DNA from 2 places in the Ruegeria sp. ANG10 genome. Region 2 is predicted to be linked to the other one. Evidence: riboswitches for the same ligand, from Rfam matches in the RefSeq annotation. Region 2 holds a riboswitch; the other holds the start of a gene.
What was found. A riboswitch is a leader RNA that binds a small molecule or an ion and turns the genes downstream of it on or off. The one in region 2 is predicted to bind thiamine pyrophosphate.
Positions count from the first base shown of each region.

Region 1: another riboswitch for thiamine pyrophosphate. It lies ahead of thiD (bifunctional hydroxymethylpyrimidine kinase/phosphomethylpyrimidine kinase); the one in region 2 lies ahead of thiC (phosphomethylpyrimidine synthase ThiC).

Region 1 is NZ_JBFCVU010000008.1:151,083-156,663, reverse strand. Features, by position in the region: gene AB1A64_RS16660 (HesA/MoeB/ThiF family protein) at 1-78, opposite strand, end outside; gene AB1A64_RS16655 (thiamine phosphate synthase) at 75-671, opposite strand; gene AB1A64_RS16650 (thiazole synthase) at 668-1,432, opposite strand; gene thiS (sulfur carrier protein ThiS) at 1,435-1,629, opposite strand; gene AB1A64_RS16640 (FAD-dependent oxidoreductase) at 1,613-2,590, opposite strand; gene thiD (bifunctional hydroxymethylpyrimidine kinase/phosphomethylpyrimidine kinase) at 2,587-3,390, opposite strand; TPP riboswitch at 3,434-3,540, opposite strand; gene dnaJ (molecular chaperone DnaJ) at 3,669-4,823, opposite strand; gene dnaK (molecular chaperone DnaK) at 4,898-5,581, opposite strand, start outside.
Region 2 is NZ_JBFCVU010000007.1:14,781-20,361, reverse strand. Features, by position in the region: gene dctP (TRAP transporter substrate-binding protein DctP) at 1-153, shown strand, start outside; gene AB1A64_RS14930 (TRAP transporter large permease subunit) at 310-1,617, shown strand; gene AB1A64_RS14925 (universal stress protein) at 1,628-2,032, shown strand; TPP riboswitch at 2,404-2,523, shown strand; gene thiC (phosphomethylpyrimidine synthase ThiC) at 2,633-4,423, shown strand; gene AB1A64_RS14915 (invasion associated locus B family protein) at 4,485-4,964, opposite strand; gene AB1A64_RS14910 (hypothetical protein) at 4,983-5,581, opposite strand, start outside.

The DNA of each region.
Region 1 (5,581 bases), on a different contig from region 2:
AACCCGCGCTGTTGACAGGTGGGCCTGGCCGGCTGGCCCAATCTCGGGCAGGATCATCTGGCGGGCATAACGGCTCATCTCGTGACCTCGATCCATTCGCGAACACGGATTTCTGGATCGGCATTCAGCGTGATGTCCGTGACGACCGAGACGATATCAGCCCCCGCCTGCAAGACGCCCGGTGCCCGTTCAACGCTAATGCCGCCAATCGCGACCAGAGGAATATCCCCCACCCGCGCCTTCCATTCTGTGACGCGTGGCAGGCCCTGCTGTTCCCATTTCATTTTTTTCAGGATCGTCGGATAGACCGGGCCCAAGGCCACATACTCCGGGTCCATGGTCAGAACCCGCTCGAGCTCATCACCATCGTGGGTGGACACGCCCAGTTTAAGCCCTGCCTTGCGGATGCCTTTCAGATCGGCCTCGTCCAGATCCTCTTGCCCGAGATGAATCCACTCACAACCAGCGTCGATAGCCGCCTGCCAATGGTCGTTGACCACCAGCACGGTGTCGTGGGCACGGCATAGTTCCCTCGATTGGGCGATCTGATCCCGTATGACCACATCAAGCTGATCTTTGATCCGCAGTTGCACGAGCTTTACACCCAGGGGCAGCATCCGGCGCAACCAATCAGAGTGGTCGAAGATCGGATAAAATCGATCTAACATCATGATAAAAAGGCCTTTCCGATTACCGGAGTGGAAGGCTCGGCCATATCGCGCGCCTCGATCGGGTCGGCTTGGTACGCCAACTGCCCGGCCTCAATCGCCAGCATCATCGCGCGGGCCATGGCGGCGGGGTCTCCGGCCCGTGCAACAGCGGTATTCAGCAGAACAGCGTCATAACCCAACTCCATCGCCTGCGCGGCGTGACTGGGCCGGCCGATCCCGGCATCCACCACCAGTGGAACATCAGGGAATTCGGCCCGCATCGCGCGCAAGGCATATTCGTTGTTCAACCCGCGCCCCGACCCGATGGGCGCACCCCAAGGCATCAGCACCTCACACCCGGCGGCCAGCAACCGCTCACCCACGATCAGATCGTCGGTTGTGTAGGGGAAAACGTGAAAACCGTCCTCGGTCAGTATGCGCGCGGCCTCGACCAGCTGAAAGACATCAGGTTGCAGGCTGTCGGTGTGGCCGATCAGTTCCAGCTTGATCCATTTGGTGTCAAACACCTCACGCGCCATATAGGCCGTCGTCACGGCCTCTTTCACCGTGTGGCAACCTGCAGTATTGGGCAGGATAAGAACTCCCAGGTCGCGGATCATCTGCCAGAACGTCTGTCCGGCCCCGGATTCACGGCGCAGAGACACTGTGGCCACGCCCGCGCTGCTGTCACGAAACGCCTGTTCCAGAATGGCAGGGCTGGGATATTGCGCCGTGCCCAGCATCAGCGGATTGGGCAGTTGGGTGCCATAGAAGCTTTTCATCCTCAGCCCCCCTGCATCGGCGCGACGACCTCAATCCGGTCGCCGTCGGCCAACCGATGGGCAAGGCGTAGGCCCGAAGGCACGAAATCCTCGTTCACAGCCGTCGCCACCCGCCCCGAATACCCGCATTCGACCAAAAGGTCCGACAGGATTTCGGCGCGCACCTCGCGCTGTTCGCCATTAAGCACGATCTTCATCGACCATCTCCGAATGTTTGTTGTCCAGCGCCAGATCGGCCACGCCCTGCGCAAGCGCGGGGGCTAGCAAATAACCGTGGCGGTACAGCCCGTTGGCATAAATTGTGTGCCCCAGCCGCCGGATGCGGGGCAGGTTATCCGGGAAAGCGGGGCGCAGATCGACACCGATTTCAAGCACCTCGGCCTCGCCAAAAGCGGGGTTCAACGCATACGCAGCACTCAGCAGTTCCAACATGGACCGCGCGGTAATACGGCTGCTATCCTCGCTTTCGATCATCGTAGCGCCCAGCATGTAAACGCCATCACCACGCGGCACGATATAAAGCGGTATCCTGGGATGCAGCAGACGTACTGGACGGGTCAGGGTTACGTCCGGGCACCGGATTACCAGCATTTCACCCTTGACGCCGCGCAGGTCATGCAGCACCTCGCGGGCGTGCAAACCACGGCAGTCGATTGCGTTCTCTAATCGGGTTGGAGCCAGCTTACGGTGAAACGTGACCCCCTGATCCAGCAATTGTCGGTGTAGATCACGTAGTGCCTGACGCGGGTCCAAATGCCCCTCATCCGCAAAGTGTACACCTTTGGTGAAACTGGTTAAATCAGGCTCTAAATTGACAATTTCGGCCTGACTAATCTCGGTATACCCCCCGGTCCGGCGGGCAAACCGACGCAGATCCGGCAGATCACGCGGATTGGCAACAACCAGTGTGCCCCGTTGTTCCACTTGAGTACGCGTAGACCACCACTCGAACGCAGCCTGACCCAGCCGCAACACCGGTTCTTCGGCGTTTTCAAACTCACACCACGGGGCTAGCATACCACCTGCCCACCACGAGCATCCATGTGGCCCCGGAGGGCCACCGGGGTCGAACACCTGAACCCGTGCCCCGCGCGACACAAGCTCGCATGCCACGGCCAATCCGGCCACACCAGCCCCTATGACCGACCAGACGGTCACGCGGACCAGACCCGGTGGAAATGATGAACCGGCCCATGTCCCTGCCCGACCATCAGACCGTCAGCTTTAGCAATGGCCCCTTGCAGATACTCGTGTGCCTGCGCAACCGCATCGGTCAGATTCAGCCCTCGCGCCAGCCCGGCTGCTATCGAAGACGACAGGGTGCATCCCGTGCCATGCGTGTTGCGCGTATCGCAACGAGGGGCGGTGAATTCCGCCACAACGCCCGAGGGATCAATCAACACGTCGTGGCAAACCTTGCCGCGCCCATGCCCGCCCTTCATCAATACCGACCGCGCGCCCAGCCCGCACAACGCCATCCCCTGCGCGATCATCTGATTGGGGGATTCGGCATCCGTGGTTCCCAGCAAACACGCGGCCTCGGGCAGGTTCGGGGTCAGCATGGTCACTTGGGGTAAAAGAACATCACGCAGGGTCTGAACGGCATCCTGTGCCAGCAAGGCATCGCCAGATTTGGAGATCATCACCGGGTCCAAAACGACGGGGCCATCAAACCCAGCGATGGCCCCGGCAACGGTTTGAATAATTTCAGGGGTCGCAAGCATGCCGATCTTGATCGCGCTCACATCCAGGTCGGTCAGCACCGCCTCGATCTGAGCGGCCACTACGTTGAGCGGTATGCCATGCACTGCGGTCACAGCCCGCGTGTTCTGCGCCGTGACCGCCGTGATCACGCTGGCACCATAGACGCCCAGCGCAGACATTGCCTTGAGATCCGCCTGAATCCCGGCCCCGCCCCCACTGTCCGAGCCCGCAATTGTCAGGGCAATATGCGCCATATCGTTGCTCCATCATCAAGGGGCAACGCAGCATGGAAAACGTCTGTGTGTGTAGACCGTTCCCTACGCCGGTATTGCCCGGATCAGGTTCGATGGGTTAGCGCATTCACGCCTCTCAGCCCCTTGATCAGGGCACCCCAACGGTTGGCGCGACAATCTCAGGGGATGCGGCGGGATTCAAGGGCCAATTTTTGCGAAGTTCATGGACAAACTGGACCTATGCAACGAAAAAAGCCGATCCAAGGGGATCGGCCTTTTAGCAACTTGGAGGCGTGATCTTAGCCCTTCATCCCATCCCAAAAGGATTTGACGGATGAGAAGAAGCTTTTTGATTCCGGGTGGTTATCTTCACCCAGATCGTCGAATTCGCGCAACAGTTCTTTCTGGCGGCTGGTCAGATTAACCGGCGTTTCCACCGCCAGCTCGATGAACATATCACCCACACCGCCACCACGCAGGGCAGGCATGCCCTTACCGCGCAGGCGCATTTGGCGGCCCGATTGGCTGCCTGCTGGTATTTGCACACGGCCACGGCCACCATCGATGGTTGGCACTTCGATCGAACCGCCCAGCGCGGCCTTGGCCATGCTTACAGGAACGCGGCAGTAGAGGTTCACACTGTCACGTTCGAACAGTTTATGATCCGACACTTCGACGAAAATGTACAAATCCCCCGGAGGGCCACCGCGCATACCGGCCTCACCCTCACCCGCCAGACGGATACGAGTTCCGGTTTCCACACCGGCGGGGATATTGACGGACAGCGCGCGTTCTTTTTCCACGCGGCCTGCACCGCCACAGGCTTTACAGGGGTTCTTGATGATCTGACCCAGCCCCGAACAGGTCGGGCACGAGCGTTCAACGGTAAAGAAACCCTGCTGCGCGCGCACCTTGCCCATGCCCGAACAGGTTGGACAGGTGGTTGGCTCCACTCCGCCTTCTGCACCTGATCCGTCACAGGCCGAACAGGCCACGGCGGCGGGAACGCTGATGGTCTTCTGAAGACCCGCAAACGCCTCTTCCAGCGTCACACGCAGGTTATAGCGCAAGTCCGATCCGCGCGCCGCACGACGCCCGCCACCGGGGCCGCCACGCTGGCCGCCCATGAAATCACCGAACAGATCGTCGAACACGTCTGAGAACGCGCTGGAGAAATCACCCTGACCAAAGCCGGCGCCGGGACGACCACCGCCGCCGCCCATACCGTTTTCAAAGGCGGCGTGACCAAAGCGGTCGTAAGCGGCCTTTTTGTCAGCGTCGCGCAGCACATCATAAGCCTCGTTGGCTTCTTTGAACTGCGACTCGGCATCCGGGTTGTCTTTGTTGCGATCGGGATGCAACTCTTTGGCTTTCTTGCGAAAACCCTTTTTGATTTCATCCGCCGATGCGCCCTTAGCTACGCCGAGCACATCATAGTAGTCGCGTTTTGACATCAGTGTTTCCTTCTGCCTCAACGTAAATAGGCCGGCCCGGCAACCGGACCGGCCCGCATTGGCCCGGTTACCCGTTAGTTACGCTTGTCGTCGTCCAGATCTTCGAACTCGGCGTCGACGATGTCATCCTCACCCGGCGCAGCATCTGCCGCCGCAGGCTCATCCTCACCTTCTTCGGCTTGCGCCTTGTAGATGGCTTCGCCCAGCTTCATGGCCGCTTCGGTGACGTTCTGGATGCCCGATTTGATCTTGTCGGCATTCTCAGTCTCCAGCTCGTCCTTCAGCGCGGCAATCGCCAGCTCGATAGCTTCGATGGTGGTCGGGTCGACCTTGTCTGCATGCTCTTCCATCGACTTTTCGGTCGAGTGGATCAAGCTTTCCGCCTGGTTCTTGGCGTCGACCAGCTCGCGGCGTTCCTTGTCGGCTTCCGCGTTCTCTTCGGCGTCCTTGACCATCTTGTCGATGTCTTCATCCGACAGACCACCCGAGGCCTGGATGGTGATCTTTTGCTCTTTGCCGGTGCCTTTGTCCTTGGCTGAAACCGAGACAATGCCGTTGGCGTCGATGTCAAAAGTCACCTCGATCTGAGGCATGCCGCGCGGTGCGGGCGGGATATCTTCGAGATTAAATTGACCCAGGATCTTGTTGTCCGCGGCCATTTCACGCTCACCCTGGAACACACGGATGGTTACGGCGTTCTGGTTGTCTTCGGCGGTCGAGAAGACCTGAGACTTTTTGGTCGGGATCGTGGTGTTGCG
Region 2 (5,581 bases):
GAAGTAATCACGCTGAGCGACGAAGAAGTGGCAAGAATGCGTGAGAAATCCATCGCAGAAGTTTGGCCGCAAGTTGCGGCAGCTTCTAAAGGAAATGCCAAAGGCGTCGAAATCTTCAAGAAGTTCTTGGACGATAAAGCCGCAGGCAACTAATCCACCCACAATTCGCCATACAAAACGCGAATAAAATGACCGCTGGCTTGTTAATCGAGCCAGCGGTGCCCCAGAAAATGCCGCCACTGTAACGGCATTTGGAACGGCACATATGCCGATGCTCCCAAGCTGCAACGTGCTAAGGAAAGACAAAAAATGAGCCTTGAACTTATCACAGCGCTGTACTTCATAGTGCTATTCGCCATTCTTTTCATGGGCTTGCCGGTCTCATTTGGCCTTGGTGGCACAGCTGTACTGTTCGCGATGATCATTGAACCGCGGGCTCTCTTATCGGTGCCAAGTGCCTTTTATTCGACTCCGTGGAGCTCGATTCTGGTGACCGTGCCGCTCTTCCTGTTCATGGGATCCTTGATACGATTTTCCGGAATAGCCGAGGCCGCCTATGACGCTGTCTATAAGCTGATTGGTCATGTTCATGGCGGACTGGCGATGGGAACAGTTCAGGTCTGTACCGTTTTCGCAGCTATCACAGGCATCACACCGCCTGCGACGACAACCATGGGGCAGATCGCATACCCCTCGATGATGCGATATAATTATGACCGTAGGATCGCCATTGGTTGTATCGCGGCAGGTGGCGCTCTGGGCGCGCTGATCCCGCCGAGCGTTCCGTTCATCTTCTATGGTCTTTTGGCAAAAGTATCCATCGGTGACCTGTTCATGGCCGGTCTGATGCCGGGTCTGATGCTTGCCATGTTCTATACCATCTACATCGGTGTCCGTTGCCGCATTCAGCCGGAACTTGGGCCCGCTCTGCCGGCAGATCAGAAATTCACGGTGAGTGAAAAACTCAGCGCTGTGCTCAGCATCTGGCCCTTTGCCCTTTTGATCGTGATCGTTCTGGGCGTTATCTGGGGCGGCATCGCAACGCCTGCCGAGGCTGCTGCGTTTGGTGCTGCGGGCGCCTTCGTCATCAACTTCATCTATGGCAAACTTACCAAGGAAGTTCTGGTTGAATCGCTGGTGTCGACGGTAAAGCTCAGCGGTATGGGCCTGTGGATTTTGATTGGCGCAACTGTCTATCTCAACGTGTTTAACACCTTGGGCAGCCAGGACCTTCTGACCAACCTGGTTCTGTCTATGCCAGGCGGAAGCACCGGCATCCTGTTGATGATGATGTTGATCATCTTGATCCTGGGTATGGTCATGGATGACTGGGCCATCATTCTGCTTTGCACCCCGCTGTTCATCCCGATCATTGATGAACTAGGGATCGACAAACTGTGGTTCGGCGCTTTGTTCATCGTGAACATTCAGATCGCCTATCTGACCCCTCCATTCGGCTTCGTTCTGTTCTGGATCAAGGGCGTGTTGCCCAAAGATGTGAGTATGGGCGATGTTTACAACTCGGTTGGACCCTTTGTTGTACTTCAATTCGTTGGCCTCACGTTGATTTTCATCTTCCCGGAAATCGCCACCTGGCTGCCCAACGCGCTGAAATAGAGGATATCAGATGTTCAAACATATACTTGTCCCCGTAGCTCCCGGACATGAGAAAGAGTATTCGGCATCCATAGAAGCAGCAAAGAAACTGTTGGCGGACGGTGGTCGGATTTCGGTCTTGTCCATTATGGAAGAGCTGCCATCCTACATGGCGTCATATTTTCCAAAGGATCAGCTTAAGAAAGCAATCGATGAGCTTGCGGATACTTTGACGGCAGAGCTGGGATCGGACGTGATCGATGTTCATGTTGTGTCAGGACATTCGACCAATGCGATCCTCAGTTGGCAGGAAAAGCACAAGGCAGATTGTGTCGTCGTGTCCTCACACCGGCCCGGTCTATCTGACCTGCTGCTGGGATCTACGGCCGCCAGGGTTGTACGGCATTCCAATTGCAGTGTCGTGGTCCTGAGGTAAGGTCAAGCAAAACCATTTGGTTGTAAAAATATGGGGTTTCCGGTTCCTCCTGATGAGGGGCCGGAAACTTTTTTCATTCAAAGTATTATTTTGAAAAATGCAAAACTCTCAGGCACTTGGTTTCATTTTATTGAAAGCCAACAATTCTCCTTCAAAAGAGGCAATCCACTCATAAGACATCTTATGTTAAATAACTGCGTTTAACTTACCGTCGATATGCGGAGTATCTGTCGAATAGGTCGGCCTGCACATCAGATAGCGACCGTATATTTGATGACGTGCTTCACCGAACGGAAGATCCCGGCCGTTCGAGAAAATCTGAAACAAATGAATTTTGGTGCTTGTTTAAGCCGTGAACCTCAAGCTAAACCAGCAGTACGCAGGGGAGTCCCACCGAGGGGACTGAGAGGCTGACGGGGCAATGCCCGGCGACGCGACCCTTTGAACCTGACCCAGTTGATACTGGCGTAGGAAGCTAGGGCGCGCAGGCCACAAAACCGGGCAAGCGCACTCCGAACAGGGGGCTGTCTGCCTTCTCGTTTCCCCAAGCCAAAACTCATCTGGTGTCTTTTTAAGTTGAACTGCTTGAGGAGCACCAACATGAACGTCCCCAACCCCAAAATCACCACCGGTGAGCTGCCCGCATCGCGCAAGATCTATGTAAACGGCACATTGCACCCGGATGTGCGTGTGCCAATGCGCGAAATCTCGGTCCACCCCACGGCGGGGGAGCCACCCTTGCCCGTATATGATAGTTCAGGGCCGTATACCGATCCGCAGGTGATGACGGACATTCGCCAAGGTCTGGCGCCGCTGCGACGCAAGTGGATTGAAGCCCGAGCAGATGTGGAAGAATATGACGGGCGTGAGATCAAACCGGAGGACAACGGCTTTGTCGAAGGTGATCGATTGACGCCCGAGTTCCCTGTGCGCCCGCGCCCCCTGCGCGCCAAGGATGGAAAAGCTGTGACGCAGCTGGCCTATGCCCGGGCCGGCATTGTCACACCGGAAATGGAGTTCATCGCCATCCGCGAGAACCAATTACGCGAAGCCGTCGCCGAACAGCGCGAAGGCAATGATTGGGGTGCAAACATCCCTGATTATGTGACCCCGGAATTCGTGCGGGATGAGGTCGCCGCTGGTCGCGCCATTATCCCTGCGAATATCAACCACCCTGAAAGCGAACCGATGATCATCGGGCGTAATTTCCTGGTAAAGATCAACGCCAATATGGGCACCTCGGCTGTGACCTCTTCGATGGAAGAAGAGGTCGATAAAATGGTCTGGTCGATCCGTTGGGGTGCTGACACCGTCATGGACCTGTCGACCGGCCGCAATATTCACAACACCCGCGAATGGATCATCCGTAACAGCCCGGTGCCGATTGGCACCGTGCCGCTGTATCAGGCGCTGGAAAAGGTGAACGGCATTGCCGAAGACCTGACATGGGAAGTGTTCCGTGACACGCTGATCGAACAGGCCGAACAAGGTGTGGACTATTTCACCATCCACGCAGGCGTGCGCTTGCATATGGTGCCGATGACGGTGAAACGGGTCACCGGGATCGTTTCACGCGGCGGGTCGATCATGGCCAAGTGGTGCTTGCATCACCATAAGGAAAGCTTCCTATATGAGCATTTCGACGAGATTTGCGATATATGCCGGGCCTATGACGTGTCGTTCAGCCTGGGTGACGGCCTGCGCCCCGGCTCGATTGCGGACGCTAACGACGAAGCTCAATTCGCCGAGTTGGAGACGCTGGGGGAGCTGACCAAGATCGCCTGGGCCAAGGATTGTCAGGTAATGATCGAAGGCCCCGGTCACGTGGCCATGCACAAGATCAAGGAAAACATGGACAAGCAATTGGAGTGCTGCCACGAGGCGCCCTTTTACACGCTTGGCCCCCTGACCACCGATATCGCGCCGGGCTATGACCACATCACCAGCGGCATTGGTGCTGCGATGATTGGCTGGTTTGGTTGTGCGATGCTCTGCTATGTCACGCCGAAGGAACATCTGGGGCTGCCGGACCGGGATGATGTAAAAACTGGGGTTATCACCTATAAAATAGCGGCTCATGCCGCTGATCTGGCAAAGGGTTTGCCGGGCGCGCAACGTCGTGACGATGCGCTGTCCCGCGCCCGGTTCGAGTTCCGCTGGGAAGATCAGTTCAACCTGTCGCTGGATCCCGAAACGGCACGAGAATTCCATGACCAGACCTTGCCTAAACAGGCACATAAGGTGGCGCATTTCTGTTCAATGTGCGGGCCGAAATTCTGTTCGATGCGGATCAGCCACGACATTCGAACTGAAGCGCAGAAAGAGGGGATGGAGGCCATGGCCGCCAAATTCCGCGAAGGCGGCGACCTTTACATGCCCGTGAAAGACTAAACACGGCGGCGGAGCCGATCCTTTCGGCTCCGCAAGCTTCTGCACTGAAAGGAAACTATTCTCAGGGCAATAGATCGGATACTTTGCTGAACCCGGTCAAATCGAAGCCAAATGAAATTGGCTCTCCGACCCTGTTTTTGGCGTCGATCTGCAATTGATTACCCGCGCGCATCGCAGACATCCATTCGGGGGAAACAGGCGAACGGGCAAAACAGCCTTGTGCCTCGCATGTCAAAAACTCCAGACGAGCGACCTCGGCATCATCCACTTTTGCAACCAGGCCTTCCGAGAACAAAAGACCGAATGGCAGGGTCAGCACGGTCTCAGTCTCGTCCTTACCTGCGGCCTTTACAAACGCGATGGATGTAAGCCTCTGGTTGTTTTCGGTCAAAACGATGCTTTGGGTCATTTCGCAGATCAACTCGGACCCGCTGGCCCGATTGCTGCAATTGACCGACCATGGCGGCGCTGCGCCTTCCTGCGCAGCCAGGGGGGTCGCCAAACCCAATGCGACACCCAACGCGCTTACCCAAGTTTTCATCCTGCTGTCCCTCATCGATTAGAATTGTAGTCCAAGGCCAAGACCTACCTGTAAGGCCCTGGTTGAGTCTCCGAACAAATGATCCAGGCTCAGATTGACAAAGCTGCTGTCGTCCAGCGCAAACAACCCCAACCTGGCCGAGACCAAGCCATGCGCGTCGCCGACAAAGCTGGTGTTTGAAAACCCACCGTCAGCGGCGCTCGCTCCGTTAAACCCGGCAGTGACCGATACGGTATCATCTGACGAGAGAATGGCACCGACCTGAAAACTTGCGCGCAGCTTCTGCGAGGCACTCAGGGTTTGCTCGGTGCCGATTTCCAGCGAAGGCGTGAAGGAATAGATCATCTCGCTATCGTCTTGCAGAACGATCCCCGCCAGGGTTGCATCACCATTGCTTTCGGTTGCCAGACGTGTGGCATCAACAGCAACCTCAGGGCGCAGATAAGAACTGCCGCCCGCGAACCTGTGGTCATAAGCAAGGCTGAGACGCAGGTTCTGATGGTTCATCTTGTGCTTGATCTCGCTGACGCCAACGGTGCTTACGATTTGACCGTTGGGCAGCACGCCACTGATCCCGCCCGCGCTGAGCGTGTCATAGTCTGACCAACCGGCGGACA